One region of the Methylobacterium sp. Leaf111 genome, then DNA from elsewhere that is predicted to be linked to it. Evidence: riboswitches for the same ligand, from Rfam matches in the RefSeq annotation. Region 1 holds a riboswitch; each other region holds the start of a gene.

The links. Region 1 has a riboswitch for cobalamin ahead of ASF41_RS03475 (CbtB-domain containing protein). Riboswitches for the same ligand answer to the same signal wherever they lie in the genome.
Region 2: it holds a riboswitch for cobalamin, as region 1 does, so the genes downstream of both, ASF41_RS15445 (TonB-dependent receptor) here and ASF41_RS03475 (CbtB-domain containing protein) in region 1, are expected to answer to the same signal.
Region 3: it holds a riboswitch for cobalamin, as region 1 does, so the genes downstream of both, ASF41_RS11295 (TonB-dependent siderophore receptor) here and ASF41_RS03475 (CbtB-domain containing protein) in region 1, are expected to answer to the same signal.
Region 4: it holds a riboswitch for cobalamin, as region 1 does, so the genes downstream of both, ASF41_RS11265 (TonB-dependent siderophore receptor) here and ASF41_RS03475 (CbtB-domain containing protein) in region 1, are expected to answer to the same signal.

Annotation. Positions count from the first base shown of each region.
Region 1 covers NZ_LMNE01000001.1:786,141-793,724, forward strand. The annotation lists gene ASF41_RS03460 (hypothetical protein) at 1-113, opposite strand, end outside; gene cobO (cob(I)yrinic acid a,c-diamide adenosyltransferase) at 113-712, opposite strand; gene cobU (bifunctional adenosylcobinamide kinase/adenosylcobinamide-phosphate guanylyltransferase) at 709-1,242, opposite strand; cobalamin riboswitch at 1,328-1,521, shown strand; gene ASF41_RS03475 (CbtB-domain containing protein) at 1,559-1,735, shown strand; gene ASF41_RS03480 (CbtA family protein) at 1,763-2,533, shown strand; gene ASF41_RS03485 (DUF1636 domain-containing protein) at 2,526-2,966, shown strand; gene cobW (cobalamin biosynthesis protein CobW) at 2,963-3,997, shown strand; gene cobN (cobaltochelatase subunit CobN) at 4,007-7,360, shown strand; gene ASF41_RS03500 (hypothetical protein) at 7,357-7,584, shown strand, end outside.
Region 2 covers NZ_LMNE01000034.1:71,257-78,840, reverse strand. The annotation lists gene ASF41_RS15455 (FdhF/YdeP family oxidoreductase) at 1-814, opposite strand, end outside; gene ASF41_RS15450 (hypothetical protein) at 1,122-1,433, shown strand; cobalamin riboswitch at 1,510-1,712, shown strand; gene ASF41_RS15445 (TonB-dependent receptor) at 1,820-3,988, shown strand; gene ASF41_RS15440 (hypothetical protein) at 4,027-4,428, shown strand; gene ASF41_RS15435 (PepSY domain-containing protein) at 4,472-5,848, shown strand; gene ASF41_RS15430 (TonB-dependent receptor domain-containing protein) at 6,342-7,584, shown strand, end outside.
Region 3 covers NZ_LMNE01000015.1:33,793-41,376, forward strand. The annotation lists gene ASF41_RS11295 (TonB-dependent siderophore receptor) at 1-1,326, opposite strand, end outside; cobalamin riboswitch at 1,447-1,659, opposite strand; gene ASF41_RS11300 (recombinase family protein) at 2,024-2,707, shown strand; gene ASF41_RS24775 (hypothetical protein) at 2,997-3,626, opposite strand; gene ASF41_RS24780 (hypothetical protein) at 3,662-4,189, opposite strand; gene ASF41_RS23700 (TIGR04255 family protein) at 4,186-5,010, opposite strand; tRNA gene ASF41_RS11305 (tRNA-Val) at 5,181-5,256, opposite strand; gene lon (endopeptidase La) at 5,411-7,584, opposite strand, start outside.
Region 4 covers NZ_LMNE01000015.1:22,704-30,287, reverse strand. The annotation lists gene ASF41_RS11275 (DUF6925 family protein) at 1-801, shown strand, start outside; gene ASF41_RS11270 (AAA family ATPase) at 825-1,358, shown strand; cobalamin riboswitch at 1,443-1,642, shown strand; gene ASF41_RS11265 (TonB-dependent siderophore receptor) at 1,934-3,853, shown strand; gene ASF41_RS11260 (DUF1624 domain-containing protein) at 3,853-5,034, shown strand; gene ASF41_RS11255 (TonB-dependent siderophore receptor) at 5,246-7,477, opposite strand.

The DNA of each region.
Region 1 (7,584 bases):
AGGGCCTCGACGCGGCCGAGATAGCTGGCCGGCCAGGCCGGCGCGGTTTCAGCGTAGGCCGGATGGATGCCCGACAGGACAAGGAGCCCGACCGGGCCGAGGACGAAGCGCATCAGAATTCGATGCCCACCTGCGCCTTCACCCCGGCGGCGAAGTGATGCTTCACGACCGCCATCTCGGTGACGAGGTCGGCGGCCTCGATCAGGGCCGGCTTGGCGTTGCGGCCGGTGACCACGACGTGGAGGTCCGGTCGGCGCGCCCGGAAGGCCGCCACCACGGCCTCGAGATCCAAGTAGTCGTAGCGCAGGGCGATGTTGAGCTCGTCCAGCACCACGAGGCGGATCGTCGGATCGGCCATGAGGTCGAGGGCCTTGGCCCAGGCGTGCTCGGCGGCGGCGATGTCGCGGGCCTTGTCCTGGGTTTCCCAGGTGAAGCCCTCGCCGAGGGTGTGCCAGTCGATCCGGTCGCCGAAGGCCGTGAGGGCGTGCTTCTCGCCGGTGTCCCAGGCACCCTTGATGAACTGCACCACGCCGACGCGCCAGCCGTGGCCCAGCGCCCGCAGCATCAGCCCGAGGGCCGCCGTGGTCTTGCCCTTCCCCGGCCCGGTGTTGACGATGAGGAGCCCCTTCTCAATCGTCTTCTCCGCCACCTCGGCATCCTGGACGGCCTTGCGCTTCTCCATCTTTTCGCGATGGCGGTCGGCGTCGGTCATGGGGTGGCTCCGGGTTGGGGTTTCACGATCAGGGGCAGGCCCGCCACCGTGAGGACGACGCGGTCCGCCTGGGCCGCGAGGCGCTGGTGCAGGCGCCCCGCCGCATCGCGGAAACGGCGGGCCAGCGCGTTGTCCGGCACGATCCCGAGGCCGACCTCGTTGCCCACCAGGACCACCGGGCCGGAGGCCGCCGCGCAGGCCGCGAGCAGCGCGGCGGTGGCGGCGTCCACGTCGGCCTCCGCCAGGATCAGGTTGGTGAGCCAGAGGGTGAGGCAATCGACCAGCACCGGCCCGGTCGCGGCGGCGACCGCCTCGGGCAGGGCGAGCGGCACGTCCTGCGTGATCCAGCCGTCCGGGCGGCGGGCGCGGTGGAGCGCGATGCGCTCGCGCATCTCGTCGTCCCAGGCCTGGGCGGTGGCGAGGTAGAGCCAGGGCCGAGGCTGCGCCTCGATCAGCCCCTCGGCATGGGCGCTCTTGCCGGAGCGCGCGCCGCCGAGCACGAGGGTCAGTCTGGGTGGAGGATGCGGCATGCGGCCTGCTGTGCCCGAAATCGAGGTCCCGGGTCAAAGGCGGGAATCCGATCCGGGCCGCGTTGTCAGCAGATCGGCAACCGCGTAGAAGCGTGGACCGGACGGTGCCCCGGCGACGGGGTGAAAAGGGAATGCGGTGAGGGGGCGACCTCGAAACCGCAGCTGCCCCCGCAACTGTGAGCGGAGACGGGACTGCCATCAGCCACTGGAGCGATCCGGGAAGGCGGCAGGACCAGCGACCCGCGAGCCAGGAGACCTGCCGTCCTCCCGCTCGATGCTTGACGGCCGCCGGCGGGGCGGCCAGGAGATGAACCCGATGTCGACCAACACCCTCGTCCTGACCGGCACCCGCACCAACGAGCGCCTCGGCGCCGTGCTCGTGGCCGCCTTCCTCGGCCTCGGCCTCGTGTTCATGGCAGGCTTCGCCCCCGCGATGGCGCTGCACAACGCGGCGCACGACTTCCGCCACAGCCAGAACTTCCCCTGCCACTGAGCGTCTCCGCTTAAGGCAGACAATCCCATGATCATCCGGCTCGTGTCGGCGGCCCTGGTCGCCGGCTTCCTCGCGGCCGTCGTCGCGACGGGCCTGCAGCTCGCACTCACCTCGCCGCTCATCATCGCGGCCGAGCGCTACGAGACGCAGGCCTCCGCCGCCCCCGTTCGGCCGACCCCCGCCTCGCTGATCGTCCGCGTCCATGGCGGTCACGATCACGGCACCAAGGATCCCTCGGTGGCGGGCGGCGAGGTCGCGCCCGACTGGCAGCCCGGCCCCGGCCTGCCGCGCATGGCCTTCACCGCGCTCGCCACCCTGGTGGGCGGCGTCGGCTACGCGTTCCTGCTCGGTGCCGTGCTCCTGGCCTGCAACCGCGAGCCCAGCCCCGAGACCGGCCTGCGCTTCGCCATCGGCGGCTTCCTCGCGGTGGCGCTGGCCCCCGCCCTCGGCCTCGCGCCGGAACTCCCCGGGATGGAGGCCGCGCCGCTGGCCGACCGCCAGTTCTGGTGGGTGATGACCGCCGCGGCCACCGCCATGGGGCTCTACCTCATCGCGATCCGGCGGGCGCCGATCACCATCGCGGGCGGCATCGTGCTCCTCGTCGCGCCCCATCTCGCGGGTGCGCCGGAGGCGAGCCACGCCGCCTCGAACCTGCCGGCCTCCTACGCCGCGCAGTTCGCGGCGCGCTCGCTGGGCATCGCCTTCGTGTTCTGGGCGGTGATCGGGCTGGCCTATGGCTGGGCCTGGGGGCTGTTCGGCAAGACCCGGCCGACCCACGCGCGGCCGACCCATGCCTGACCACATGCCCAACCCGCGGCCTGACACGGACCACGCCGCCGTCACCCTCTACGTCTGCGCCACCTGCCGGACGGCCGGCGACGCCTCGGAGCCGCGGGCTGGCGCCCGCCTGCTCGCCGCGCTTCAGGACGCCGTGAGCGCCGGCGGCCACCCGGGCATCACGGTCGAGAGCGTCGAATGCCTCTCGGTCTGCAAGCGCCCCTGCACGGTGGCGGTGGCCTCGCAAGGCCGCTGGACCTACGTCTACGGCGATCTCGACCCGGTCGCGTCGGCCGGCACCATCCTGGACGGCGTGGCGCTCTATGCCGAGACGCCGGACGGCATCGTGCCGTGGAAGGCCCGGCCGCAGGAATTCCGCAAGGGCGTCGTCGCCCGCCTTCCCCCATTCCCGCCGCCCGTCGCGGCGCCCCCCCTTCCGGACGCCGCCGAATGACCCTCGTCGCCAAGATCCCCTGCACCATCGTCACGGGCTTCCTCGGGGCCGGCAAGACCACCCTGGTGCGCCACCTCGTGGAGAACGCGAACGGCCGGCGCCTCGCCATCATCGTCAACGAGTTCGGCGACATCGGCTTCGACGGCTCGTTCCTGGCCGCCTGCGGCATCGAGGGCTGCGGCGACGAGGACATCGTCGAGCTCGCCAACGGCTGCATCTGCTGCACCGTGGCCGACGATTTCGTGCCGGCCCTGAACAAGCTCCTCGACCGGGCCGATCCGCCCGAGCACATCCTGATCGAGACCTCGGGCCTCGCCCTACCCAAACCCCTGGTCCAGGCCTTCCAGTGGCCGGCGATCCGCTCGCGGGTGACGGTGGACGGCGTGGTCGCGGTCATCGACGGCCCGGCCGTGGCCGCCGGCTTCTTCGCCGACGATCCGGCGGCGCTCGCCGCCCAGCGCGCTGACGACGCAAGCGTCGACCACGACAATCCCCTCGAGGAGGTGTTCGAGGACCAGCTCCTCTGCGCCGACCTCGTGGTGATGAACAAGGCCGACCTCCTCGACGAGGCCGGGCGCGCCAAGGTCCGGGCCGAGGTCACCGAACACCTGCCCCGCGCGGTGAAGATGGTGGAGGCCGAGCACGGCCGCCTCGACCCGCGCGTGATCCTGGGGATCCAGGCGGCGGCCGAGGACGACCTCGACGCGCGTCCCTCCCACCACGGCGAGGGCGAGGACCACGACCACGACGACTTCGATTCGGTGGCGCTGCCGGTGGCGGCCACGGCCTCGGCCGAGGACCTGGCCATCCGCGTCGCCCGCGCCGCTGAGACGGAGGGCGTGCTGCGCATCAAGGGCTTCGCCGAGGTTACCGGCAAGCCGATGCGCCTCGTGGTCCAGGGCGTCGGTGCCCGCATCGCCCACCATTACGACCGCCCCTGGAAGTCCAGCGAGCTCCGCGACGGCCGCCTCGTGGTGATCGGCCTCAAGGGGTTCGACCAGGCCGCCGTCGCCGCCGCCTTGGCGGGATAAGCGCCCGCCATGCACCTGATCCGCATCGATACGGTCTCCCTCGACGAGGGCGAAGCCGCGATCGATCTCGGTCAGGCGCCGGGGGACATCGTCTTCCTGTCCTTCACCGATTCGGATCTCTTCGGCATGGCTGGCGCCCACGCGGCGGTCTTCCCGCCGGGTTCGGCCGGAGGCCCGACCCTGCGGCTCGCCAAGCTCGCGAAACTTCGCCACCCGATGTCGGTCGACCTCTACGTCGAGTCGGTGATCGCCCAGGCGCGGATGGTGGTGATCCGCTGTCTCGGCGGCCTCGATTACTGGCGCTACGGCATCGAGCGCGCCAGCGCGGCCGCCCGCGCCGCCGGGGTGGCGCTCGTGGTGCTGCCGGGCGACGACCGGCCCGACCCGCGCCTCGACGCCTATTCGACGAAGCCGGAGCTCGCCCCCGACTTCGACGCCTATTTCCGGGCCGGAGGCACGGCGAACCTGCGCCGCCTGGTCGGGCGCATGGCCGCCGCGATCGGATATCCCGCGGCGGTCGAGGCGCCCCTGCCCCTACCCCGCGGCTTCGTCTGCTGCCCGGGCTGCGGCCCCGTCGCGGACGGGCAGGCCCGCGCCGCCGGACGACCGTTCCAGACCGCCCCGGCCGAGGCGCCGCTGGCGCTGGTCGTGGTCTACCGGTCCAGCGTGCTCTCGGGCGACACCGCGCCGATCGCCGCGTTGGGCGCCGCGCTCCAGGCGCGCGGCCTTGCGGTGCTGGCCGTGGCGGTGTCGAGCCTGAAGGACCCCGCCGCGATCGCGCCCCTCCGGGCGGCCATCGCGGCGCATCGGCCCGCCATCGTCATCGCCTCCACCGCCTTCTCGGCGCGGGAGGATGCCGGGTTCGTCCTCGATGCCGCCGATTGCCCGGTCCTACAGGCCTTCAGCATCGGCGCGGCGCGGGACGCCTGGGCCGCCTCCGCCCGGGGCATGGGTGCGGCCGACCTCGCAATGCAGGTCGCCCTGCCGGAATTCGACGGCCGGCTCTCCGGGTTTCCGATCTCGTTCAAGGAGGAGGGTCCGGAAACCGAGGGCTTCGCCGAGCGCCGTGCCGTGCCGCACCCGGAGGGCATCGCGGCCCTGGCCGAGCGTGCCGCCGCCTGGATCCGCCTTGCCCGGCTCCCCCGGGCCGAGCGCCGCCTCGCCCTGGTGCTTTCGGACTATCCCGCCCGCGGCGGCCGCGCGGGCTTTGCCGTCGGCCTCGACACGCCGGAGAGCGCGCGGGCGATCGTCGCGGACTTGGCGCAGGCCGGCTACGGCATCGGCGCATTGCCGGACGCCGAGGCACTGATGCGGGGTCTGACGCAGGGGCCGAAGGACTTCGCGGTCGACCTCGAGGCCTACCGGGACTGGTTCGGCACGCTGCCCGAGACCGCGCGCGCGGCCCTCGACGCCGAATGGGGTCCGCCCGAGGCCGACCCGGTCTGCCGGGACGGCGCGTTCCGCTTCGCGAGCGTGGCCCCTGCGGGCGGGCGCCTCGCGGTCTTCCTGCAGCCCGATCGCGGGCGGTCGACGGACCGCAAGGCCGCCTATCACGACCCAGACGCGGTGCCGACCCACGCCTATCTGGCCTTCCACCTCGGGCTGCGCAGCCAGTTCGACGCCCTCGTTCACCTCGGCACCCACGGCACCGCCGAGTGGCTGCCGGGCAAGGCCGTCGCCCTTTCGCCGGATTGCTGGCCGGCCCGCGCCGTCGGGGCGCTCCCGGTGGTCTATCCCTTCATCGTCGACGATCCGGGCGAGGCCGCGCCCCTGAAGCGGCGACTCGGGGGCGTCGCCCTCGGACACCTGACGCCGCAGACCGGCGTGACGGGGCTCGACCCCGACGCGGCGCGCCTGCGCGCGCTCGTGGAGGAATACTCCGCCGCCAGCGTCCTCGACCCGCGCCGCGCCGCGATCCTGGCGCGCACCATCCTGGACGAGGCGATGTCGGCCGGGCTGCTCGCCGGTGCCGGGATCGACGCCGACACGCCGATGCCGGACGCGCTCGCGGCCCTCGACGCGCATCTGTGCGACCTCGGCGAGGTGACCGCGCGCGACGGGCTGCACGTGTTCGGCCGGGCCGGGGCCGAGGCCTCGGAGGCGGTGGCCGCCTGCGCGGAGGGCGAGCGCCTCGGCCTGCTGCGTGGCCTCGACGGCCGCTTCGTGGCGCCCGGTCCCGCCGGCTCGCCGTCGCGCGGGCGCACCGACGTGATGCCCACGGGCCGCAACCTCGCCACCCTCGACCCGCGCAGCCTGCCGACCCGGGCCGCCACCACCCTGGGGGCCAGGGCCGCCGACGCCGTGGTCCTGCGCTACCTGCAGGACGAGGGCGAGTACCCGGCCCGGATCGTCATGGATCTCTGGGCTTCGCCCACCCTGCGCACCGGCGGCGAAGACATCGCCCACGCCCTGGCCCTGATGGGCGTGCGCCCGGTCTGGGACCACGCCTCCACCCGGGTCACCGGTTTCGAGGTGCTGCCGCTGGCGCTCCTCGACCGGCCGCGCATCGACGTGACGGTGCGGGTCTCGGGCGCCTTTCGCGATACCTTTCCCGAGACCCTGTCGCTCCTCGCCCGGGCCGCCGAGGCAGTGGCAGCGCGGGAGGAAGAGGATGACGAGAATCCGCTGGCCGCCGCCCGCCGCCGGGGCGAGGCGCCGGCCCGAGTCTACGGCGCGGCGCCCGGGCGCTACGGCGCGGGGGCCGGCGGCCTCGCCCTCGACGGGGCTTGGGACAGCCGCGACGATCTCGGGCGGGCCTATCTCGCCGTCACGTCGCACGCCTATGGGAGCGCGGCGGACAGGGAGGATGCGGGCTTCGCCGCCCGGGTGGCCGGCGCCGACGCCTACGTGCACGCCTTCGACGTCGCCGAGCGCGACCTTCTCGACGGCGACGCCGCCGTGGAGGCGATGGGCGGCTTCTCGGCCGCCGCCGCCCTGACGGGGGCGAGCCCCGCCCTCTACAGCCTCGACGTCGCCACGCCCGAGAGCCCGAAGGCGCGCACCGCCCGCGAGGACGCCGCCCGTCTGATCCGGGGCCGCCTCGCCCATCCGCGCTGGATCGCGGCGCAGCTCCGGCACGGCTACCGCGGCGCCCAGGAACTGGCACAGGGGATCGACGCGGTCTTCGTCCTCGCCGCCACCACGGACGCGGTGTGCGACGCCGACCTCGACCGGCTCTACGGGGCGATGATCGCCGACCTCGAGACCTTCGAGACCCTGCGGGCGGCCAATCCGGAGGCGGCCCGCGCCATCCTCGAGCGCTTCGACGAGGCCCGCCGGCGCGGCCTCTGGACCACCCGGCGCAACGCCATGGCGGCCGACGAGATGGCGGCCGACGAGCTGCTGCGCGAGGCGGCGGAATGACCGCGCCCCGCCGCGTCGCCCCGGAGGCGCCGAGCCGGCGCGGCTGGTGCCCCAGCCTCGCCCGGCCGATGCCCACCGGCGACGGCCTGCTCGCCCGCGTCCACCCGCCCCTCGGGCGCCTCACCCCGGCCCAGGCCCGGGCGGTGGCGGCGGGCGCGCGCCGCTTCGGCAACGGCCATGTCGACGTCACAGCGCGGGCCAACCTGCAGATCCGCGGGGTCACC
Region 2 (7,584 bases), on a different contig from region 1:
GCGCGCTGGCGCCGCGCAGCATCTCCACGGTGTTCTGCGGGTCGGCGAAGCGCTCCAGCCCGCGCTCGCGCACGGGATTGAACACCACGACCTTCGCGCCGCGCTGGGCCGCCCGCCGCAGGTCGCCGAGCATGCGCGGATGGTTGGTGCCGGGGTTCTGCCCAACGACGAAGATCGCGTCGGCTTTCTCGAAATCCTCCAGCAGCACGGTGCCCTTGCCGACGCCGATGGCCGCCTGGAGGGCGATGCCGCTGGCCTCGTGGCACATGTTGGAGCAGTCGGGGAAGTTGTTGGTGCCGTAGTGCCGGGCGAAGAGCTGGTAGACGTAGGCGGCTTCGTTCGAGGCGCGGCCCGAGGTGTAGAACTCGGCCTGGTCCGGGTGGTCGAGCCCGCGCAGGGTGGCGCCGATTTCCGCGAAGGCGGCGTCCCAGGTCGTGGCGACGTAGCGGTCGCTGGCCGCGTCGTAGCGCATCGGATGCGTCAGGCGGCCCTCGCCCTCCAGGGCGTAGTCGGTCCAGCCGCGCAGCGCGCTCACGGTGTGCTTGGCGAAGAACTTCGGCGGCGTGCGCTTGTCGGTGGCCTCCCAGGACACCGCCTTCACGCCGTTCTCGCAGAACTCGAACGAGGACCCGTGCGCCGGATCGCCCCAGGCGCAGCCGGGACAGTCGAAGCCGTCGGGCTGGTTGGCTTTCAGCATCGCGCGCGCACCCGACAGGGGCGCCCGGCTTCCCAGCAGGTGCTTGCCGCAACTTTTCAGGGCCCCCCAGCCGCCAGCCGCGGAGGAGCGCTTCGGGGTCGCGACCGGATGATCCATGACGGGGTCCTGAGGGGCAGGGCTCGCATGGCCGACGATCGGCCGCGAAGCGGAGCAGTCTCGCCCCAGCGATATCGCGATGCACAGTGCGCGCTCAATCGCGCGAAAACGCAGGCCAGTCATGCCGTTAGGGGTCCCATGCGTTTTTTGCAGAGCCGATGAAGACCGGGTTAAAACCGTTCAAGGCCGCAATGCGGACAATCGGGACCTTCCTCTCCGGCCCCGGTCCCTGGCGGACGGCGGGTCGATCGCCTAACCCTCGGGCCGGATCGGCCGCTGGAAAGCGGGGAAGACGGGAGCGGGGGAGATGCGGACGCCGGTGAGGATCTTCGCGGCGGCGGCCGTCGGCCTCGCGGTCGGCCTCGCGTTGATGGCGCATGACCGGCAGATCGGCGCCGAATGGGCCGTGTCGGCCGAGCAGATCGCCGACGCGCAGGCCTACGGCAAGCCCGGCGTGGAGCTTCCGCCGGGCCACATGGTGACCGCGCCCCAGCGCAGCGAGGGCGCGGAGCGCCTTCCCCTGAAATGGATCCTCCTCGGCCTCGCGGCCGGTGGCGCCGTCCTGGCCGGCACGGGCCGCCGGCGCGCGCCGGCGCGGAAACCGGATGACCGACCCTGACGCCCGACGCCTGTCGCCTGCCGGGCACACCCGCCCGAAAACCCCGCGTGGCCATTGACGCCGTCGCCGCGTGTCGGGCTTCCTGGCGTCGGACGGTTCCTCCCCGGAGGATCAAAAGGGAACGCGGTGAGGAATTTTGCTCCAACGCCGCGGCTGCCCCCGCAACTGTAAGCGGCGAGTTCCTCATCAGCACGTCACTGGGTGTCTCGACATCTGGGAAGACGATGAGAGGGCGGTGACCCGCGAGCCAGGAGACCTGCCGTCAGTCGTGGTCACACGCGAAACGCATCGGGCGGGGTGTCCTGGTGGGTGTCGGGGCGGATGCCGTGCGGCATCCGGGCCGGCCTCGTTCGCGGTGACGTGCCACAGACGTCGCCCGAGGTCCCATGTCGTCCTCCCGTTCTCGATCGTTTCCCCGTTCACGGCCCACCGCCCGATCCTGGCTCCTCGGCGCCTGCGCCGGTTTCCTGCCCTACGGCGCCGGGATTCCGGACGCGTTCGCCGAGACTGCGCAGGCGGACCTCGCCGAATTGTCCGTGACCGCCGAGGCCCCGGCCAGCGGTGGCCGCGGGCCAGCCGCCCATGCGGGATTCGTCGGCGGCGTCACCGGCATCGGCGGCGGCCTCCGCAGCGTCGATGCGGCGAGCGCCGGCGTGATCTCGGGGGCGGCACTCAACAGCCGGCCGATCACCCGGCCCGGCGAGGCGCTCGAGAGCGTGCCCGGCCTCATCGTCACCCAGCATTCCGGGGAGGGGAAGGCCAACCAGTTCTTCCTGCGCGGGTTCAACCTCGACCACGGCACCGACATCGCGCTTCACGTGGACGGCATGCCGGTGAACATGCGCACCCACGCTCACGGCCAGGGCTATGCCGACCTGAATTTCCTGATCCCGGAACTCGTCGGCGCGGTCGAATTCCACAAGGGACCCTACTTCGTCCGCGACGGCGACTTCGCCTCTGCCGGCTCGGTGCGGATCGACTATCTCGACACGGTCGCGCGCAACCTCGCGCTGACGTCGCTCGGCAGCTTCGGCTACAAGCGCGCCCTCAGCATCGCCTCCGCGCCCCTCGGCGAAGGCCACCTGCTCGTGGCCGGCGAGGCCCAGACCTATGACGGCCCCTGGGACGTGCCCGACCGCCTCGCCAAGCTGAACGCCGTCGTCCGCTACAGCCAGGGCACGGCCCTCGACGGCTTCGCGCTGACCGGCATGGCCTACTGGGCCAAGTGGAACGCCACCAACCAGATCCCGGAGCGCGCCGTGGCGGAGGGGATCATCGGCCGCTTCGGCTCCCTGAATCCCACGGACGGTGGCGACACCGGCCGCTTCTCCCTCTCGGGCCGCTGGAGCCGGACGAGCGACGCCGGCATCACCCGGGCGAGCGGCTACGTCATCCGCTACGGCATGAACCTGTTCAACGACTTCACCTACTTCCTCAACGATCCGGTGAACGGCGACCAGTTCCGCCAGCGCGACAGCCGGGTGCTCGGCGGCGGCGAGGTCAGCCACACCGTCGAGGGCACCCTGTTCGGCTTGGCCGTGGAGAACGAGATCGGCCTCCAGACCCGCACCGACGCCATCCGGGTCGGCCTGTTCAACACCACGGCGCGGCAAACCCGCTCGACCGTGCTCGATGACCGGGTGCTGGAGGCGAGCGCGGCCCTCTACGTCGAGAGCCGGATGCGCTGGACCGACTGGCTGCGCACCAGCGTCGGCGTGCGCGCCGACGGGTTCTCCGCCGATGTCCGCTCGGACACGCCGGCCAATTCCGGCACGGCCCGGGACGGGATCGTCAACCCGAAGCTCGGCCTCGTGCTGGGACCCTGGTTCGACACCGAGGTGTTCGTGAATTACGGGGGCGGCTTCCACTCGAACGATGCCCGCGGCGTCACCGCGACGGTGGATCCGGCGAGCCCGCTCTTCAACATCAGCCGCTCGCCCTTCCTCGTGCCTTCGACGGGCTCGGAGATCGGCCTGCGCAACCGCAGCCTCGCCGGGCTGGAGACGGCGGTGACGCTGTTCCAGCTCGACTTCGCCTCCGAGAACCTGTTCCAGGGCGACAGCGGCACCACCGAGCCGAGCCGTCCCACCCGCCGCTTCGGCGTCGAATGGACCAACCGCTACGCAGTGACGCCCTGGCTTTCCCTGGAGGGGGACCTGACGGTGACGAATGCCCGCTTCGCGGATCACGACCCCGTCGGCAACCGGGTCCCGGAGGCGCCCACCACCATTGCCTCGGCCGGTTTCACCTTCGGCGAGGGGCCGGGCTGGTTCGGAGCGATGCGCCTGCGCTACTTCGGGCCGCGGCCGCTGATCGAGGACAATTCGGTGCGCTCGCGCCCGACGGCGCTGGTCAACGGGCGGGTCGGCTACAACTTCGACAACGGAATCAGCCTGTCCCTCGACGTGTTGAACCTGACCAACGCCCAGGCCGATCAGATCACCTACTTCTACACCTCCCGTTTGCCCGGCGAGGCGGCGGACGGCGTCGCGGACCGGCACTTCCACCCCGTCGAGCCGACGGCGGTACGCCTGACCCTGGCGGGGCGGTTCTAGATCACATGCCGGGTGAAAGTCTGTGAGATGACTTTGCCATGTTGACGAAGCGTGGAACCACAGCTTACGCGGCTGTCATGCGTACTTGGCGGCCAGATTGGGGATTCTGCCGTGCGGTCATCGCCCTGACCGTCCTCTACGCGCTTTGCCTGCAGGCGTTGCTGGGCTCCATGGCGCCCGTGCCCCAGCTGAGCTTCAACACCATCATCTGTGCCGAACACGCCGGAACGGACGCTCCGGCGGACGCGGCACTGCCCTGTCGTCATTCGTGCTGCACCCTGGTGCAAGCCGTCATGGTGCCCGTTCTGGTTCTCGCCTTCGTCGCCGTGCGCTGGTCGCCCGGCGATGCGGTGCTCCGCGCCTGGCGGACCGGAGACCCGGGAACCGCACGGGCGCCGCCCGATCCATCCGTCAGTCCCCGAGGTCCGCCGACCGCCTGATCGATCCGTTTGTCCCAGATCGCTCCGTGCCGGACCCCCAACCATGTCTCAGTCCCTCCAGGGTGACGCGACGGCCTTCCGCGCCGTCGTTTCTGCCCGCCCGATGCAGGATGCCGTCTATCGCGCCGTCTGGCGCTGGCACTTCTACGCCGGCCTGCTCTGCCTGCCCGTCCTGATCCTGCTCTCGGTCACCGGCTCGCTCTACCTGTTCAAGGACGAGGTCAACGCGACCCTGTTCGCGTACCGGACAAGGGTCGCCGTGCAGGCGAGCTCGCCCGTGGGTGTGGACGTCCTGCTGTTCAACGCCTCCGAGGCCGTGCCGACCGCCGTACCGGTCTCGTTGACCGAGCCCGCCGATCCGTCCGCCTCCGCGGTCGTGACGATGGCCGAGGGATCCCGCAGGATCCTGGTCTATCTCAACCCATACGACGGCTCGGTGCTGGACCGGGTCGCCCGGGACGACGAGTTCATGATGGTGGTGCGAGGCCTGCACAGCCTCGCCTACTTCGGACCGGTGGCCAACGGACTCATCGAGGTCGTGGCCGGGTTCACGATCATCCTGGTTCTGACGGGCTTCTATCTCTGGTGGCCGCGCCAGCAGGGCGGCGGGGTCGTGCGCCTCCGCGGCACGCCGCGCAGGCGCGTGTGGTGGCGCGACCTGCACGCCGTCACCGGCTTGGTCGCCGGGGCCGGAATCTTCTTCCTCGCCCTGACCGGGCTGCCCTGGTCGGCCTGGTGGGGCCAGCATCTGCGCACCTGGTCCAACGCGGCCGGCGTCGGGCAGCCCAGCGCCCTCTGGGCCAACAAGCCCGTGTCGACCGTGCCCATGCGGGAGATGCTCACCACCACCGGATGGGCCATGGAGGACGCTCCGCTTCCGACCTCGCAGCCGGCCGCCACCCCCACCATCGGGCTCGCGCGCGCCGTCGACATCCTGCGAGCCCTCAGGATGCCGCGCGGCTTCGAGGTCTCCCTGCCGTCGGGGGAGACCGGCGTCTACGCCGCGGCCGCCTACCCGAAGGACGTGACGGGGCAGCGGATGATCTCCCTCGACCAGTACACCGGCACGCCGCTGGTCGACGTCCGGTTCGCGGACCTTGGCGGGGTCGCCCGCGCCATCCAGTACGGCATCGGCCTCCACAAGGGCGAGCACTGGGGTCGAGCCAATCAGTTCGCGATGCTGGCCTTCTGCCTGGCGACCATCCTGCTCGCCGTGACCGCCGCGACGATGTGGTGGAAGCGGCGCCCCGCCGGTCGCCTCGGCGTACCACCGTGGCCACGCGACCGGCGTGTCGCGGCCGGCGTGACCCTGATCGTCCTCGTCCTCGGGGCCCTGTTCCCCCTGACCGGGCTCGTCATCCTCGGCATGCTGCTGCTCGACCTCGGCCTGCAGGCGCTGCGAACCCAGGCGAGGACCTGAGGCAGCCGAAACGGGCGGCGTTCCCGTGCACCCCATCCTTCCCCTGCTGATCGGCCGCCGCGGCATCCTCGGCGTCGTCCTGATCGCGCTCGCGCTCTGGACACAGGCGCTCGCGCCGGCGGCGGCCCTGCGCATGCTCGCGGCGATGTCCGATCCGCTGCGCAATCCCATTCTCTGCGGCCCTGCGGTCGATGGGGGCGAGGAGGTCCGTTCGAACGTGGGGGTGCCCGCCCCGGCACACCCGGGATGCGCCCTGTGCCAGTTGTGCTGTGCAGGGGTCGCCCTCCCCACGCTGCCATCGGGCCCGGCCGCCATACGGAGCGTGCACTGGCATCCGGTATCGTGGCCGATCCCCCCTCCCACGCGCACACGGCCTCCGTCCCGTTGCCTGGGGCAGCCCCGGGCTCCGCCTCACCTCGTCTGATCGCCGAACCACCCTTCCTCATCGCAGCGTGCCTGCGCAGCGTCCTCCCCGATCCGTCGAGCTTTCCCCATGTTCCCGTACCCAAGCGCCCGCCGGCCCATGCGCGCCCTGGCGATCTTTCTCGGCGCAAGCCCGCTCGCGATCGCGATGGCGCAGGCCCAGACCGCCGGTCAGGCCGTGACCCTGGAAGAGCTCTCCGTCGAGGGCCAGGGCGGTGGCGCCGGACAGGGGCGGGGTCGGACTGCCCTCTCGCCCGCCGCCGCACCGACACCCATCGACCGCCCCGTCGGCGAGGTCGTCACCAGCCTCGGGCGAGACGGCATCATCGAGAACCGTCCGGCCACCAGCATCGGGTCGGTTCTGGCCAACAGCCCCGGCGTGACCGTGCGCCAGGGCAATGGCGGGCGCGACGTGGTGATCTCCATCCGGGGCAACAATGCCCGCTCCACCGGCGTGATCAAGAATACGGTCGTGCTGGAGGACGGCTTCATCCTGACCCAGCCGGACGGCGCCTCACGCTTCGACCTCGTCGATCCGCGCGCCTACGGCCGCATCGACGTGTTCCGCGGTCCGCAATCGGCGCTCTTCGGCAACTACGCCACCGGCGGCGCGCTCGCCTTCCGCACCCGGACGGGCCGCGAGATCGACGGCTTCGAGATCGGCACCGATGCGGGCAGCTTCGGCTACCTCAGCAATTACTTCACGGTCGGCGGCGTCAGCGGCCCCGTCGAGATCAGCCTGTTCGCGAGCGATGTCCGTGCCAACGGCTACCAGGATCACGGTTCCTACGACACGCAGACGGTCAACCTGCTGGCCAGCTACACGCCGACGCCGGACAACCGCTTCACCCTGAAGGTGATCAACAACACGCTCAGTGCGAATCTGCCGGCCCGGTCCTCCCTGAACCAGTATCAGATCAATCCCTACCAGCGTGGTTGCGGCACGGCGGCGCTGGCGGCGCCGGGGTGTACCCTGACGAACCTCTTCGTGAATGGGGCCTTCGGCCGGACGGTGGGCGTCACCGCCGATGAGGCAGGGTTCGGGCGCGACGACCGGCGCACCATCGTCGCCCTGCGCTGGGAGCACGACATCGACGCGCAGACGACCTGGCGCACCCAGCTCGGCTTCGACGAGCGCAACTTCAACCAGCCCTTCTATACGACCTCCTCGCGCGGCTCCTATCCATCCTGGAACTTCCTCACGGACCTGACCCGGCGCTACGATCTGTTCGGGCTGCCCGCGGTGGGCTACGTGGCGCTGGCCTACAACACCATCGACAACCACATCACGACCTTCAATCGCGCGCCCGGCG
Region 3 (7,584 bases), on a different contig from region 1:
TTTGATCCGGGTCTCGGTGACGGACATGACGTAGCTCGGCGCGACGCGGAAGGTGGTGGCCGGCCCGAAGGCGTCGTTCTCGTCGTGGCGGATGTTGGCCACGAACGACGCTCGCTCGAAGGGCGTCAGCTGCACCTCCCCGTAGCCGGCCGTGTTGCCGTTGCGTGCCCGCAGGTTGCCGGCCCCGAACGGGCTCGGGTCGGTGGTCAACAGGGTCTCCTCGTCACGCTGCGCCCCGAACAGGACGAAATTGCCCGGCGAGAGCAGGTAGTCGCCGCGGTACTCGTAGCGGGTGCGCTCGCCCAATCCCGTGGTCGCGTCGGGGGTGGCCAGCGGGTCGAGAGGGCCCTGCTGCCGGTTGTAGAGGTTCGAGTAGTTGATGGCGAAGAGGTTGTGGAAGCCGGCGAACGGCGTCCACTCGGCCTCGTTGCGGGTGAAGACCTGCTGCACGTCGGCAGCGCTCCGGAACGCTGCCGGGAAGGCCGGGAAGGTGCTGAAGTCGGTGCCGGTGAACAGAAGTCGCGAATTGATGAATCGCGTGACCGAGTTGACCCGGAACGTGTCGGTGAACTGGTAGCCGAACTTCGCCGAAACGGTCTCGTTGTCGTAGAAGTTTGGATGGATCGGGCGTCCGAGCGGGACGAGGTTCGGCGGCGTCACCGGGGTCGCCGCCGCACGGAAGTGTTGGATCGAGACCGAATAGTCGAAGCCGTCCTCCGACCCGCTGATCCTGCCGCTTTGGTTGAAGGTCCCGAACGACCCGCCCTCGATGCGCAGGCTCGCCCTGGCCGGTCCCTCGCCACGTTTCGTCGTGAAGGAGATCGCGCCTCCGATGGCGTCGCTGCCGTAGAGGCCGCTCTGTGGACCCCGCAGCACCTCGATACGCGAGAGGTCGTCGGTTAGAAGCTGTCCGAAGTCGAACGATCCGTTGGGGTTCGACGGATCGGTGGCGTCGATGCCGTCGATAAGGACCTTCACGTGGTTCGAGTTCGAGCCGCGAATGAATACCGAGGTCTGACCGCCCGGGCCGCCGGTCTGCACGACGTTGAGGCCGGGGACCTGCTGGAGGGCATCCGGGACGGTGCGGCGCTGCTGGGCTTCCAGCGTGCCGGCGGTAAGTACGGTGACGCTGGAACCGACCTGGTCGATTGGGGTCGGCACGCCCGTGGCGGAAACCGATAGTTCGGATAGCGAGACCGCGGCCTCGCCTCCCCGGGGCACGTTCGCAAATGGCGCGGCGGCCTGTTGCGCGAGGACGGGAGCCGGCAGGGCGGCGCAGGCGAGCGCGAGCGTGCGCAGGCACGCGGTTCGGGAGGGGGAGGACACGGGACAAGCCTCGGGCGACGTCTGTGGCACGTCACCGCGAACGAGGCCTGGGCGCTTGCCTGTCGTGAGGACAGCCGAACGCCTCGACACCCATCAGGACACCCCGCCCGATGCGTTTCGCGTGTGACCACGACTGACGGCAGGTCTCCTGGCTCGCGGGTCACCGCCCTCTCATCGTCTTCCCAGGCCCGAAGACCCAGTGACGTGTTGATGATGGGCTCGCCGCTTACAGTTGCGGGGGCAGCCGCGGCTTCGGGGAGGCCCTTTCGGACCTCATCCTCACCGCGTTCCCTTTTGATCCTCCGGGGAGGAACCGTCGGGGACAAGGAGCGCGATCAAAGCGTCCGCCGTCAATGGCACGCAAAGGCTTTCCGACGATGTGTGCCTGGAAGGTTACAGGTCAGCACTTACGAAGGTTTGCCTCGGTGCTATGCAGCGTCCGCTTTTCAAAAATTCGGCCCGAAAGCAGACCTTCGCATAACCACCCATTGTGGTCGTTCATCTTCGTTCATCAGGTTGCCGGAAAGCGGACCTTCGGAGGACCTGCAAAGGGTCGTGGGCGGACGGTGAAGGACGACGCCACGCCCTCACGAGACTCAGTCTAGTTAGACGCTCAGACACGATTACCCTCGCTACGCGTCTATTGCACAACTCTATACGGACGTATGGTGTTGTCACAGGAGCCCGAGACACACCGATGCCCGACGCCATTCGCCCCCTGGTCGCCTACCTCCGGGTCTCCACCGACCGGCAAGGAAAGAGTGGGCTCGGCCTCGAGGCGCAGCGCGCGGCCGTCCAGGCGTTTGCGCAGGCCAACGGCTACATGGTGGTCGTGGAGTTTGAGGAAGTCGAGACCGGAAAAGGTGCCGACGCGCTGGAGCGCCGGCCTAGACTCGCGGCAGCCCTGGCTGCGGCCCGCAAGGCGAAGTGCGCCGTTGTGGTTGCCAAGCTGGACCGCCTGTCCCGCGACGTAGCCTTCATCGCCGGCCTGATGGCGCAGCGGGTGCTCTTCATCGTGGCCGAGTTAGGGGCCGACGCTGATCCCTTCATGCTGCACGTCTACGCCGCGTTGGCCGAGAAGGAGCGGGCCATGATCGCCAGCCGGACAAAGGCAGCGCTCGCGGCTAAAAAGTTGCAGGGTGTGCGCCTTGGCAACCACACCAACCTATTAGAGGCACAGGCGAAGGGCGCCAGCGCGAACCGGGCGGGGGCCGACGCATTCGCGGCCAACGTCCTGCCCGTGGTGTCCTCTATCCAGGCAAGCGGAACCATCTCGCACCGGAGGATTGCTGCGGAGTTGAATGCCCGGCGTGTACCAACGGCTCGCGGAGGCGATTGGTCAGCCGTGCAGGTTGGCCGCCTGTTGAGCCGGGCAGGCTGAAACTCAGGCCGTCCCCGCCAATTTCTAAGAGAAAATCGGGTTTTAGCCCCCCACCCCGGGCAAGAGGCTCGGCCGCCGTCAAAATAATGGGCGTCACGCGCGACCGTCCTGCGAACGGGCCGTACAAACCTTGTCCAGACAAAAAACTCGGTTCGCCCCCACCCAGGGGGTATTTCCTAAAAGGGCACACCGCCGAAAAATCCCAGAGTGAATTTCACCCTCGAATTGAGAATGCCGAATTACCCCATCGAGTCATACGCTTCTTCGAGGGGTCTCACTTCGACCGAACTTAAACCGGCGGCTCATAGCGTCCGGGTGAGCTGATACCGCGAATATCTGCCCGCTCGTATTTATCAGCGGGTATAAATTTTACGCCCTGGTCAAACAAGAAATTGCGAGCCCAGTTCTTAGACTGATTTTTCGATGGAAAAAGATTTACAGCTTGTAGAACGTCACTGTGGCTTGGATACTCAACCTCCGGAGATTCATAAGCTCCGACCATCTGCATTGTCCAAGGCGGAACGTAGAAAGTCCGAACGGTTTCGCAGGTAAATTCCAGCACTCCCGCGCAGAAAGCTTCGTCGCCAACCGAAATAGAAGCGGCTGCCTGGTGGACTAGATAACGAGCTAGCTTCGCAATATCTTCGGCACTGCCATCTGCAGGAATACGAAGAGTAGAAAGCCCCGCCCTATACATCTCGCTTGCGACTGAGTCTGCGAGACCGAGGGGACCATCCCCCTTTAAACCTTTTGGGCCAATAACAACACGAGCAAGAATTTCATGATTGCTGACGGGATTTCCCTGAGACCGTGAGCTAACCGCGTGCATTTCGCAGCGGAAAGAGCCGGGCGGGTCATCGATCGTAGCAGCGAACGAAGTAGGCCGCTGTTGAGCGTCGAAGAGATGAGCGAACGCCATGCAGGGCGTCGGGCTACTCGCCATAAGACGTTTCGCTATACGCCGCTTATTAGACGTTCAACATCGGGGGCCGCACGACCTACGCTGCCACGAATCGGATAAGTGCCCATGTCTAGCCAAGCTGACGCAGTCCGCCTCGATAACGCGATTCGCCCATCACCCTCGAAGGTCAGCAAAATGCGTACGTCAGCAACGTCAACCGCGAGATTAACAGCTCCATCCTCGTCCAGGTCGACCTGGAAAACTGCATCCGAGCTCGTGCGACTCAGAAACTCAAGGCTATCTCGAATTGCGGCCTCGCGTGGTGCCTCGGCGCCGAAACCATTCCACCCTGCACCGTAACGCTTCAGTCCACGTACCGAAACAATGGCATTTTCCGCTGAACGGGTCTCACGGCGAAACCGATCGAATTTAGGGTAACCCGAAAAATCGCCGCTGGATTGTTCTGTCCCAACCTGGTGCGACAGACCAGAAATAGCGGACCGGTAATGCACTGCCGCGTCGCGAGCTAACTCGCTCATATCGACGGATTGGTTGAGAATGGGAAGGGCCGGAGGGCTCATGCGGTTCTCTCGTCCATATCTATGGAAATGCGGCTTTGCATGCCCGTCGTCAAGATAGAACGCACAGCGATTTTCGAGCGGTTATGGAGCACATTAAAACGCTTCATAATCGCTTCTGTTTCCCGAGTGAGTGAGCCCGGCGTGATCGAGCTAACTAAGGAGTAAACTGCGATTGAACGAGGAGTGGGTGCGGCGTCCACCGGCTCAGCAAAAGCATCAGCATTTAGGTTGAGCAACAGGCGACCAATTTCACCATCGTCTTCAAACCAGCCCACGTGGGTATGCCATGCGGTTTCGCGGTCCAAATGATCGGGAGAGATGTGGTCGCCTTCACGCAAAACTTCTCGCCAGCTAGCACGCGGCTCGCTCGCGTCTCTCTCGATAAACCTATCCAGATAATCCAACCTGACCTGAGCGATCTGGGCACTCTCTGGGAAGGACGAAACCACTCGATCAACGACTTCCTTTAAAACCTCTTCAAAACCTTCCCACCGAATATATTGCGTGCTCTCTAATTGGACCGCGGACCTATTAGCATACAACGCCTGCAAATCTTTTCCTTCGGATGACTGCCGAACAAATCGCGCGCCGGGCATAACGTTCATAGTGAAACTTGGTACCAACCCCGGCACCGCGCTGGCCTGAGGCAAAAAGGCCGTGATGTCTTCGAATTTTGGAAGCTCGAGTATTCGAGAACACTCACAGAGGCTGTCGAATATGCCAAGCCAATCGTTTCCGCTTGTCGGTGCGGTGAACTCGATGGCCGCACTTACTCGTTCGATAGCATGCGCTGCATGAACTGGATCGAACATGCCGCTCATGGCTCTCATTCTCCTTGCTGCGGCACCGCTTATGGAGGCGCTAATGACTCAGCATACCCCCGGGGCCTTAATAATGAGAAATGGGAGAAGGCATGCTTCCCATGTGCTTCCCAAACAGCATTTCTGGGAAGCGACCAGATGAAAGATTCGAGCTAACACACTGACAGATATGGTGGGCGGTGAGGGACTCGAACCCCCGACCCTCTCCGTGTAAAGGAGACGCTCTACCAACTGAGCTAACCGCCCGGAGCGCCGGCCTTCGTCGCGCGGCGCGACGGCTTCGTAGCGGACGCGCGGGCGGGCGCGCAACCCCCTCCCCCGGCGGGCCTTTGGGTCCGGGCATGAAAAAGGCCCCGGCATGCCTGCCGGGGCCTCGTTTCGGGTCAGAGTTGCATCGACCTCAGTGGGCGATGACCGTCGCGGAGTCGTCGTCGGCGATGACCGGGCGGACCTTCGGGGCCGGCTCTTCCCATTCGATCGCCTCGGGGACCCGCACCAGGGCGTGCTGGAGCACCTGGTCCATCCGCGAGACCGGAATGATCTCCATCCCGTTCTTCACGCTGTCGGGCACCTCGGCGATGTCCTTGGCGTTCTCCTCGGGGATGAGGACCGTCTTGATGCCGCCGCGGAGCGCCGCGAGCAGCTTCTCCTTCAGGCCGCCGATGGGGAGCACGCGGCCCCGCAGGGTGACCTCGCCCGTCATCGCCACGTCGCGGCGCACCGGGATGCCCGTCAGCGTCGAGATGATCGCGGTCGCCATGCCGATGCCGGCGGACGGACCGTCCTTCGGGGTCGCCCCCTCGGGAACGTGGACGTGGATGTCCCGGCGGTCGAACAGCGGCGGCTCGATGCCGAAGTCGACGGCCCGCGAGCGGACGTAGCTCGCCGCGGCGGAGATCGACTCCTTCATCACGTCGCGCAGGTTGCCCGTCACCGTCATCTTGCCCTTGCCGGGCATCATGACGCCCTCGATCGTCAGCAATTCGCCGCCGACCTCGGTCCAGGCCAGACCCGTGACCACGCCGACCTGATCCTCCTCGTCGATTTCGCCGTAGCGGAACTTCGGCGGGCCGAGGAAGACCGGCAGGTTCTCCTCGGTGACGGCGACAGCCTTCACCTTGGTGATGAGGATCTCCTTCACCGCCTTACGGATCAGGTTGGAGATCTCACGCTCCAGGTTGCGGACGCCCGCCTCCCGCGTATAGCGACGGATGAGCATCAACAGGCCGGAATCGTCGACCTGCCACTCCTTGGCGTCGAGACCGTGCTTCTTCACGGCGCCCGGGATCAGATGCTTGCGCGCGATCTCGAGCTTCTCTTCCTCGGTGTAGCCGGCGATGCGGATCACCTCCATGCGGTCCATCAGGGGCGCCGGGATGTTCAGCGTGTTGGCGGTGGTGACGAACATCACGTTCGAGAGGTCGTAATCCACCTCCAGATAGTGGTCGTTGAACGTGGCGTTCTGCTCCGGGTCGAGGACCTCCAGCAGGGCGGCCGACGGGTCGCCCCGGAAGTCCATACCCATCTTGTCGATCTCGTCGAGCAGGATGAGCGGGTTGGAGGTCTTCGCCTTGCGCATCGACTGGACGATCTTGCCGGGCATCGACCCGATATAGGTCCGGCGGTGACCGCGGATCTCGGCCTCGTCGCGCACGCCGCCCAGCGACATGCGCACGAACTCACGGCCCGTCGCCTTGGCGATGGACTTGCCCAGCGAGGTCTTACCGACGCCGGGAGGACCGACGAGGCACAGGATCGGACCCGTGAGCTTGTTCGCCCGCTGCTGCACGGCGAGGTACTCGACGATCCGCTCCTTCACCTTGTCGAGGCCGAAATGGTCCTCGTCGAGCATGACCTGGGCGCCGAGGAGATCCTTCTTGATCTTCGAGCGCTTGCCCCACGGGATGCCGAGCATCCAGTCGAGGTAGTTGCGCACCACGGTCGCCTCGGCCGACATCGGCGACATCTGGCGCAGCTTCTTGAGCTCCGCCACCGCCTTGTCGCGGGCTTCCTTGGTGAACTTGGTCTTCTCGATCTTCTCCTCGAGCTCGGCCAGCTCGTCCTTACCGTCCTCGGAGTCGCCCAGCTCCTTCTGGATCGCCTTCATCTGCTCGTTCAGATAGTACTCGCGCTGGGTCTTCTCCATCTGCCGCTTGACGCGGGTCCGGATGCGCTTCTCCACCTGGAGCACGGAGATCTCGCTCTCCATCAGCGACAGCACGCGCTCGAGGCGCTGCGCCACCGTGGGGATCTCCAGGATCGCCTGCTTGTCGGCGATCTTGATGGCGAGGTGCGAGCCCACGGTGTCGGCGAGCTTCGAGGGCTCGTCGATCTGGGTCACCGCGGAGACGACCTCGGGCGAGATCTTCTTGTTGAGCTTCACATAATTCTCGAACTCGGCGATGACCGAGCGCGCAAGGGCCTCCGCCTCGACGCTGTCGCCGAGCTCGTCGGTGAGGGTCTCGGCCTCGGCCTCATAGTAGGTGTCGGACTTGGTGAAGCGGGCGATCTTGGCGCGGCCGGCGCCTTCGACCAGCACCTTCACGGTGCCGTCGGGCAGCTTCAAGAGCTGCA
Region 4 (7,584 bases), on a different contig from region 1:
ATGGCGACCGCGCGCGGGGCCATCGCCCTGACCCCGAGCTCCGACCTACGGCCCGTCGCATACGAGACCGCGGTGGCCTCGGGCTGGAACCACGCGCTCGCCCTCTGCCTGCCGGAGGCGACCTGCGGGATGAACCGCAGGACCGTGGTGACGGAGCTCGGGCCGGACAGGGAGGCCGCCCGGGTCGAGGACCGGGACGGTATCCTGTTCGATCTCGGCCTCGGGCTTTCGGCCGTCGATGCCTGCGTGCGTGCGCGCGACCCGGAGGCAATCGCACGGCTGCGGGCCGGAACCGGCATGCCGCTGTTCGACCACGCCAATCCCATCGGGCCACATCTCGTGGCCATGAGCCCGCACCGGGTGTTCCTGGCGCGGATCGGACGAGTGGAAGTCTACGCTCCCATACCCGGTCCCGGCGGTACCAGCCCGGAAGGGCCGCACACGCACGTGCTGCCCAAGCTTCTGCGCAGCGGCCGGACGCATGCGGCCACGACGCCGATCCCGGCCGGCTGGGTCCCATGCGCCGGCCTTCATCCAGCCCACCCCTACAAGGACATGATGGGCGAGCGCATCGCCTTCGATGCCGAACGCTACGAAGCGTTCCAGGCGTTGCTCGACCGTTGGGGTGACCCGGAACTCGTGGCGATTAAGCGCAGCGAGCCCGAGACGCCAGGGGGCACCGTGTCGAGCCGTCATGCCCAGGGCGCGCGACGCGTCGCCGAGGCTCAGGGGCGCTACCTACGCGGGGAGATCATCGAGGCATCGGTCGGCGACGACGAGGATGCCGAGGCGACGGCCTGATCGTGACGTCGTCCGTACCCGGCATGGATCGTGAGGGCCGATCCCGGCGGGTGGTCGGCCTGATCGGCTGCCCGGGCTCGGGCAAGACGACCTACGCCCGCCGCTTCGATCCCCTCGACGGCTGGGTCCACCTGACACTTGACGACTTCCGGCAGGCCCTCTGGCCACCGGACCGGCAGGTCTACTGGCAACTCCGGCAGGGCTCCCATGACGATGCGGCCCGGGACGTCCTGCACCGGGTCAAGGAGGCGGCCCTGGAGGCCGCCCTGGCGCACGGCTTCAGCGTCGTGCTGGCGGACACCCATCTCACCAGGCCCGTGTTCGAGCGCGAACTCGGGATTGTGGCCCGTCACGGGCTCGTCGTGGCGTGGAAGGTGTTCGACGTGCCGTGGGAGGTCCTGACGGCCCGCAACGAGGAGCGCGGTCGCATCGATCCCTCGCACCGCCAGCCCGAGGCCGTTCTTCGGTTCACCTACGAGGCCTTCAGGGCGCCCGATGCCTGGTGGCGCACCCTGCCGCCCGAGCAGGTCGAGATCCTGGCCTGGCCGGGCGAATGACAGGTTCCTGCGGACAAGTGTCGCCGGCAGGGCACAACGTCCGATCCATCGCTCGCGGTCCGTTGACGGGCCAGGGGCTGCGCATGCTACCCCGACCGTGACGGTTCCTCCCCGGAGGATCAAAAGGGAACGCGGTGAGGGTCTTGGCCCGATGCCGCGGCTGCCCCCGCAACTGTGAGCGGCGAGCCCTTCACCACCGACGTCACTGAGCCACCTCGCTCGGGAAGACGGTGAAGGGCGACGACCCGCGAGCCAGGAGACCTGCCGTCAGTCGTGGTCACACGCGAAACGCGCTGGGCGGGGTGCCCCGGCGGGTGCGGGAGCCTGCGCGTCGCGTGTGCTTCGGCTTCGTTCGCGGTGACGTGCCACTGCCGAGGCCGTCCGCTTTGTCCCGTCGTCCATCGAATCCGTTTTGGCTCACACTGGCCCTGTCCTGCGCGATCCCCACCGCCGTCGCGGCCCAGGGAGCGCGCTCTGGAGAGACCGCCGTCGTGCTTGATGCGCTCTCCGTCGAGGGGACCTACACGGCCGCGCCGACCTATCGTGTGCCCGAGCTCTACAGCGGTACCAAGACGGTGACGCCGCGACGGGACGTCCCGCAGCAGGTCGACGTGGTGCCCCGGGAGGTCCTGGTCGACACCGCCGCTACCAGGGTCGAGCGCGCCCTCGACTACGTGCCCGGCGTCGGCAAGCAGAACGACTTCGGCGCCCAGAACCTCGCCCTGTACTCGGTGCGGGGCTTCGCCACGCAGGACATCTTCTTCAACGGCTTCAATGTTGCCCGCGGCTACAACGGCGCGCCCGACACCCAGAACGTCCAGTCCATCGAGGTGCTGAAGGGCCCAGCCGGTGCCCTCTATGGTCGTAGCGACCCGGGCGGGACCGTCAACATCCTGACCAAGCAGCCGGTGGCGCGTCCCTTCGTCGAGATGGGCACGCTGTTCGGCAGCTTCGGAACCGCGCGAACCACGGTCGATGCCGGCGGCGCGCTGAGCGGGGACGGCAGCGTGCTCTACCGTTTCAACGGCGCTCTTGCCCGCCAGGACAGCTTTCGCGACTTCGTCGACGGCGACCGGGTGCTCCTGGCGCCGGTGGTGAGCTGGCAGGTCACCCCCGACACCAAGATCACGTTCGAGGCGCAGTACCTGCGCAACCGCCAGACCTTCGACCGGGGCACCGTCGCGGTGAACAATCGTCTCGGCCTCGTTCCGCGCTCGCGGTTCTTCGGCGAGCCAGGCGACGATTCCGTATCGGAGGCCGGCATCCTGCAGGTCCGGTTGGAGCACGCCTTCAACGCCGACTGGCAGCTGCGGGTCGCTACCCATCTCAACACCGGCAGCCTCACCGGCCTGCAGACCGGCGCGACCGGGATCCTAGACGACGGGCGTACGCTCCTGCGGGAGTTCCGCCAGCACGACTTCACCTGGGGCGTCGCCATCGGCCAGGCCGAACTCGTCGGCCGCTTCGAGACCGGGCCCTTCGCCCACACCCTGCTGCTCGGCCTGGAGCACGAACGCTACAACAGCACCGAGAACCTGCAGCGCTCGACTCCGCGCCTCGACCCGTTCGCCATCGACTTGTTCAACCCGGTCTACGGCCAGCCCAAGCCCCCCTTCACGCGCCGCTACAGCGCCAGCGAGAATGTCGGGAACACTGCGGTCTACCTTCAGGACCAGATCGCGCTGAGCCCCGAGTGGAAGCTGCTGATCGGCAACCGGACTGACTTCTACAACCAGACCTTCCGCGACAAGGTCGCGAACGAGCGGACCGAGCAGGACCGCACCGGGTTCTCGCCCCGCGCCGGGCTCGTCTACCAGCCGCTGTCGTTCCTGGCGCTCTACGGCAACGTCGCCGCCTCGTTCCGCCCCAACACTGGCTTCGACAGCGCGTCCCGGCCCTTCGCGCCCGAGACCGGGTTCGCCTACGAGGTCGGGGCCAAGCTCGACCTGTTCGATGGCCTCAGCGTCACGGCGGCCGCCTTCCACATCGAGAAGCAGAACGTGCTGACCACCGACCCAGCGGACTTCTTCTTCCAGATCGCCGCCGGCGCCGTGCGCAGCGAGGGCTTCGACGTCAGCCTCGTCGGGCAGGTCACGCCGGAGTTCCGGGTGATCGGGGGCTACGCCTTCATCGACGCGGCGGTCACCCGTGACGAGGTCCTAAGAGTCGGCTCGCCGCTCCTCAACATCCCGCGCCACTCTGGCAGCCTACTCGGCATCTACGAGGTCCAGGCGGGCAATTGGAAGGGCTTTGGCTTTGGAGGAGGCTTTCGAGCGGTCGGATCGCGCCTCGGCGACAGCGGCAACGAGCGCTTCCGCCTGCCGGGCTACGTCCTGACGGACGCGCTGGCCTACTACCGCTACGAGAACCTGCGCTTCGGGATCAACATCGACAACATTTTCGACGAGGCCTACTACGAGCGTTCCTACAACAGCTTTTGGGTCGGCGTCGGCGAGCCGAGGCGGGTCACCGTCAGCATGACGGCGCGGTTCTGATGGGCGTGCATCCGGGAATGCCGGGGGCGTCGACGGAGGGATCGGCCACGACCGCACGCATCGCCTCCGTCGACGCCCTGCGCGGGCTGGTGATGGTGCTGATGCTCCTCGACCACCTGCGGGAGACCTGGTTCCTGCACGTGCCCGTGGCTGACCCGGTCGATGCCCGGACCACCCTGCCGGCCGTGGCCCTGGCCCGGCTCGTCGTCAGCCTATGCGCGCCTACCTTCATCGCGTTGACCGGCGTGGCTGCGTACTTGTTCGGTACCCGGCACACGCTGGCGGAGACACGGGCCTACCTGCTGAAGCGTGGGCTCGTGCTGATGGCGCTGGAGGTCCTCTACCTGTCGGAGCTGTACTGGGGCGTGGCCAGTCCGACGCTCTGGCTGCAGGTCATCTGGTGCATCGGCGTCTGCATGATCGTCCTGGCGGCACTGGTCGACCTTCCATGCCCTGTCCTCCTCGCGGTCGGACTGCTGATCGTCTGCGGCCACAACCTCCTCGACCCGATCCACATCCAGCCTGCCCAACCGTTTTTTGCGGTCTGGGCGATGCTGCACCAGCGCGACGTCATCGCGCTGCCGTTCGGGCTGGTCGCCAAGACGACCTATCCGGTGCTCCCATGGATCGGCGTGATCGTGCTCGGCTACGCGGTCGGCCCGTGGTTCCTACCCGGCATAAAGACACGCATCCGCGAGCGCCGGTTCCTGGTCCTCGGCTGCGGGATGCTCGTCGCCTTCTTGGTCCTGCGTCTGGCGTACGGCTACGGCGACAAGCCCTGGTTCGTCGTTGAGGGCGACGCGCTTCGAACCACGATAAGCTTCGTCTCGCTCACGAAGTATCCCCCCTCGCTGCTATTCCTGCTGCTGACGCTTGGGATCGGGGCGCTGCTCCTCGTCGCGCTTGAACGAATGCGCGACGCCCCAGTCGTCGCGGCTTTGGCGGTGTTTGGCGGTGCGCCGATGTTCTTCTACCTGCTCCACCTGACGATCCTGCGGCTCCTGTATCACGGTGCCGCCGCCATCTGGGGGCCGACGCAGGGCAGCGTGTTCGGCGTGGGGAACTATGGCTGGGTGCTGGCCTGGTACGTTGGGCTGGTCGTACCCTTGTACTGGCCGACAGCATGGTTCTCGCGCTTCAAGGCGGCACGTCGCGATATCGCCTGGCTCAAGTATCTCTAGCGGAGGAAATCTGACGGATGGACCCCGTTCCCTGGGCCCACTCCCGGCCCTCGGAAGGTCCGCTCCCGGGCTGTCGAGGCAGAGGCCAACGACCGGGTTGGGTGGACAGTCGCCGGTCTGCTTTCGGGCGACGAAACAATGGGCGTCGCCGCTGCACCTGCTCTAGACCCCGAGCATACCTTTGGAAGGTTAGCCCAAGGCGTAGCTTCGCTTACCACCGGTAGATCAGGCTGCCGAGAACTGTGGCTGGCTCGTTCCGGTTGCAGAAGCCGAACGAGCAGGTCTGATATCGCCGATCGAAGATGTTGTAGGCGTTCACCTGGGCGCGGAACCCTCTGTAGCGCGGATCCAGGGCGGCGAAGTCGTAGGCCACGAGCGCGTCGTAGAGGGTCACCGCGGTGTTGCGTGCCGTGTTCAGGTCGTCCGCGAAGCTCGTCCCGATATAGCGGATACCGCCTCCGACTTGGAGACCGCGCAGGGCCGACGAGGGCGGGAAGGCATAGGTCACGAACGAAGCGTAGGTGTCGCCAGGGATGCCCGAGACCCGGTTACCATCGGTAGATACGGCTTCGCCGTTCCCATTGAGGGCGGTACCGCTCTGGAACCGGATGTCGACGTGGGTGTAGGCGATCGTCAGGTTGGTACCCGGCGCAATATTGGCCGTTGCCTCGGCCTCGAAGCCGGTGGAGCGCACAGCCCCCGTGGCCGACGAGAAGGCGATAGCATTTGGGTCGGTGCGTAGGATGCTCGACTGGACGATGTCGAAGCCGGCAAAAGCGGCTTGGATGTTGGTGCCGGGGATCAGGTACTTTACGCCGGCCTCGATCTGGTCGCCGGTGGCAGGCTTGAAGGCCTGGCCATTCCGATCGAGGCCGACCTGTGGAGTGAAGGTGGTGGCGTAGCTGGCATAAGGCACGAGCCCGGGTGCCAGGACGTAGCCCAACCCAACTCGGCCGGTGAAGGCACTGTTGTCCTGGCGTGAGACCGTCGCGTCGGGTGTGGCCCGATTGTCCTGGAAGACCTGATCGAAGCGCCCGTTCACGGTCAGGATGAAATCGCCGAACTTGGCCTGGTCCTGGAGGTAGACGCCGACCTGATCCTGGGTCTGACGCGCGGCGGCTCCAAGGGCCGGTGTCGCGATGAATTGCTGGCCGTAGTTGCGGGTGATCAGGTTGAGGTCCGGGACCGCGACATTGTCGCCGAAGTAGCTTCCGAAGCGGCTGGTCAGACTGTAGCGCGCGTAGTCGATGCCTCCGACGAGCGTGTGGGCGACGGGGCCGGTCGCGAAATGCGCCTCCAACTGATTATCCAAGGTCTGCTGGACGATGCCGGAGCGAATGTAGCCGTTGTCCCGGGCGCCGATCGTCCGCTCGGCATTGATGGAGGTGATGTCGACGTACTTACCGGAGAGGAAGACGCCGTAGTTGCGGAAGTTCTGACGGAAGATCAGGTCCGGCGTGAACTTGTGCTCGAAGGCGTAGCCGACCCGGTACTGGGTCTGGTCAAGGCCAGCGAAGCGCGGATCGCCCATGTAGAAGTTCGTCGCCCGGAAGCCGGGGTCGTTGTAGAAGAACGTCGTCGCCGGAACGTTCCGGACTTGGTACTCGCTGAGGAACGTGAAGGTGGTGTCGGCCGAGGGCTTCCAGGTGAAGGCCGGTGCGATGTTGAGCATGTCATCGTTGGTGCCGAGCCCAATGAAGCTGCCGGCCTCACGTCGTATGCCAGTGAGGCGGTAGGCCATCGTGCCGCCCGACCCCTCGATCGGACCACCGACATCGAAGTTGCCCTGGAAACGGTCGAAGCTGCCGGCCTGGAACTGCACCTCACCAAAGGGGGTAAAGACAGGGCGCTTCGAGGTCACATCGAGGATGCCGCCAGGCGAGCCCAGGCCGTAGAGACCCGAGGCTGGTCCGCGCAGGATCGTCACCGCCTCCAAGCCGTAGGGCTCGGTCTTCGGATAGGCGAAGCCACTGCCGATGATGCGCAGCCCGTCGCGGTACAGGCCCTGGTTGGTGAGCACGTCGAAGCCGCGGATGAAGATCTGGTCGAAGCGCGGGTCGTAGCCAGACCGCGCCGAGACCGCACCTGGGACGTAGGCTACCGCCTCGGCAAAGGTCTGGACGTTGCGGTCGTTCAACTCCTCGCGTGTGACGACCGAGATCGATTGCGGGGTCTCGACCAGCGGGGTGTTGGTCTTCGTCGCGGCCGTGGCGACCCGCGCGGTGTAGCCTGTGATCCCCGAGGGACCGCCTCCGCCGCCGCTGGTGGCGGCCGTGCCGCCATCACCGCCGCTGAGGTTGGCGCCACTGCCACCGAGCGGGGGCCCAGACACTGTTCCTTCGACCGAGAGTTGGTCCAGCTGCACGCTTTGCTGAGCCGTCGCCGTTCCGGTGAGGGCAGTGCTGGCAAGAAGCAGGACAAGGAGGGGGGATCGGCTAGGCATGGGACACGCATAGAGGCGCGCCTCAAGCGGCGCAGTACGCATTTCATTGCCGCTCGCGGATTACGATGCAAGCCAAAAACGTGTTCTAAAACACACACTTAGAGCAC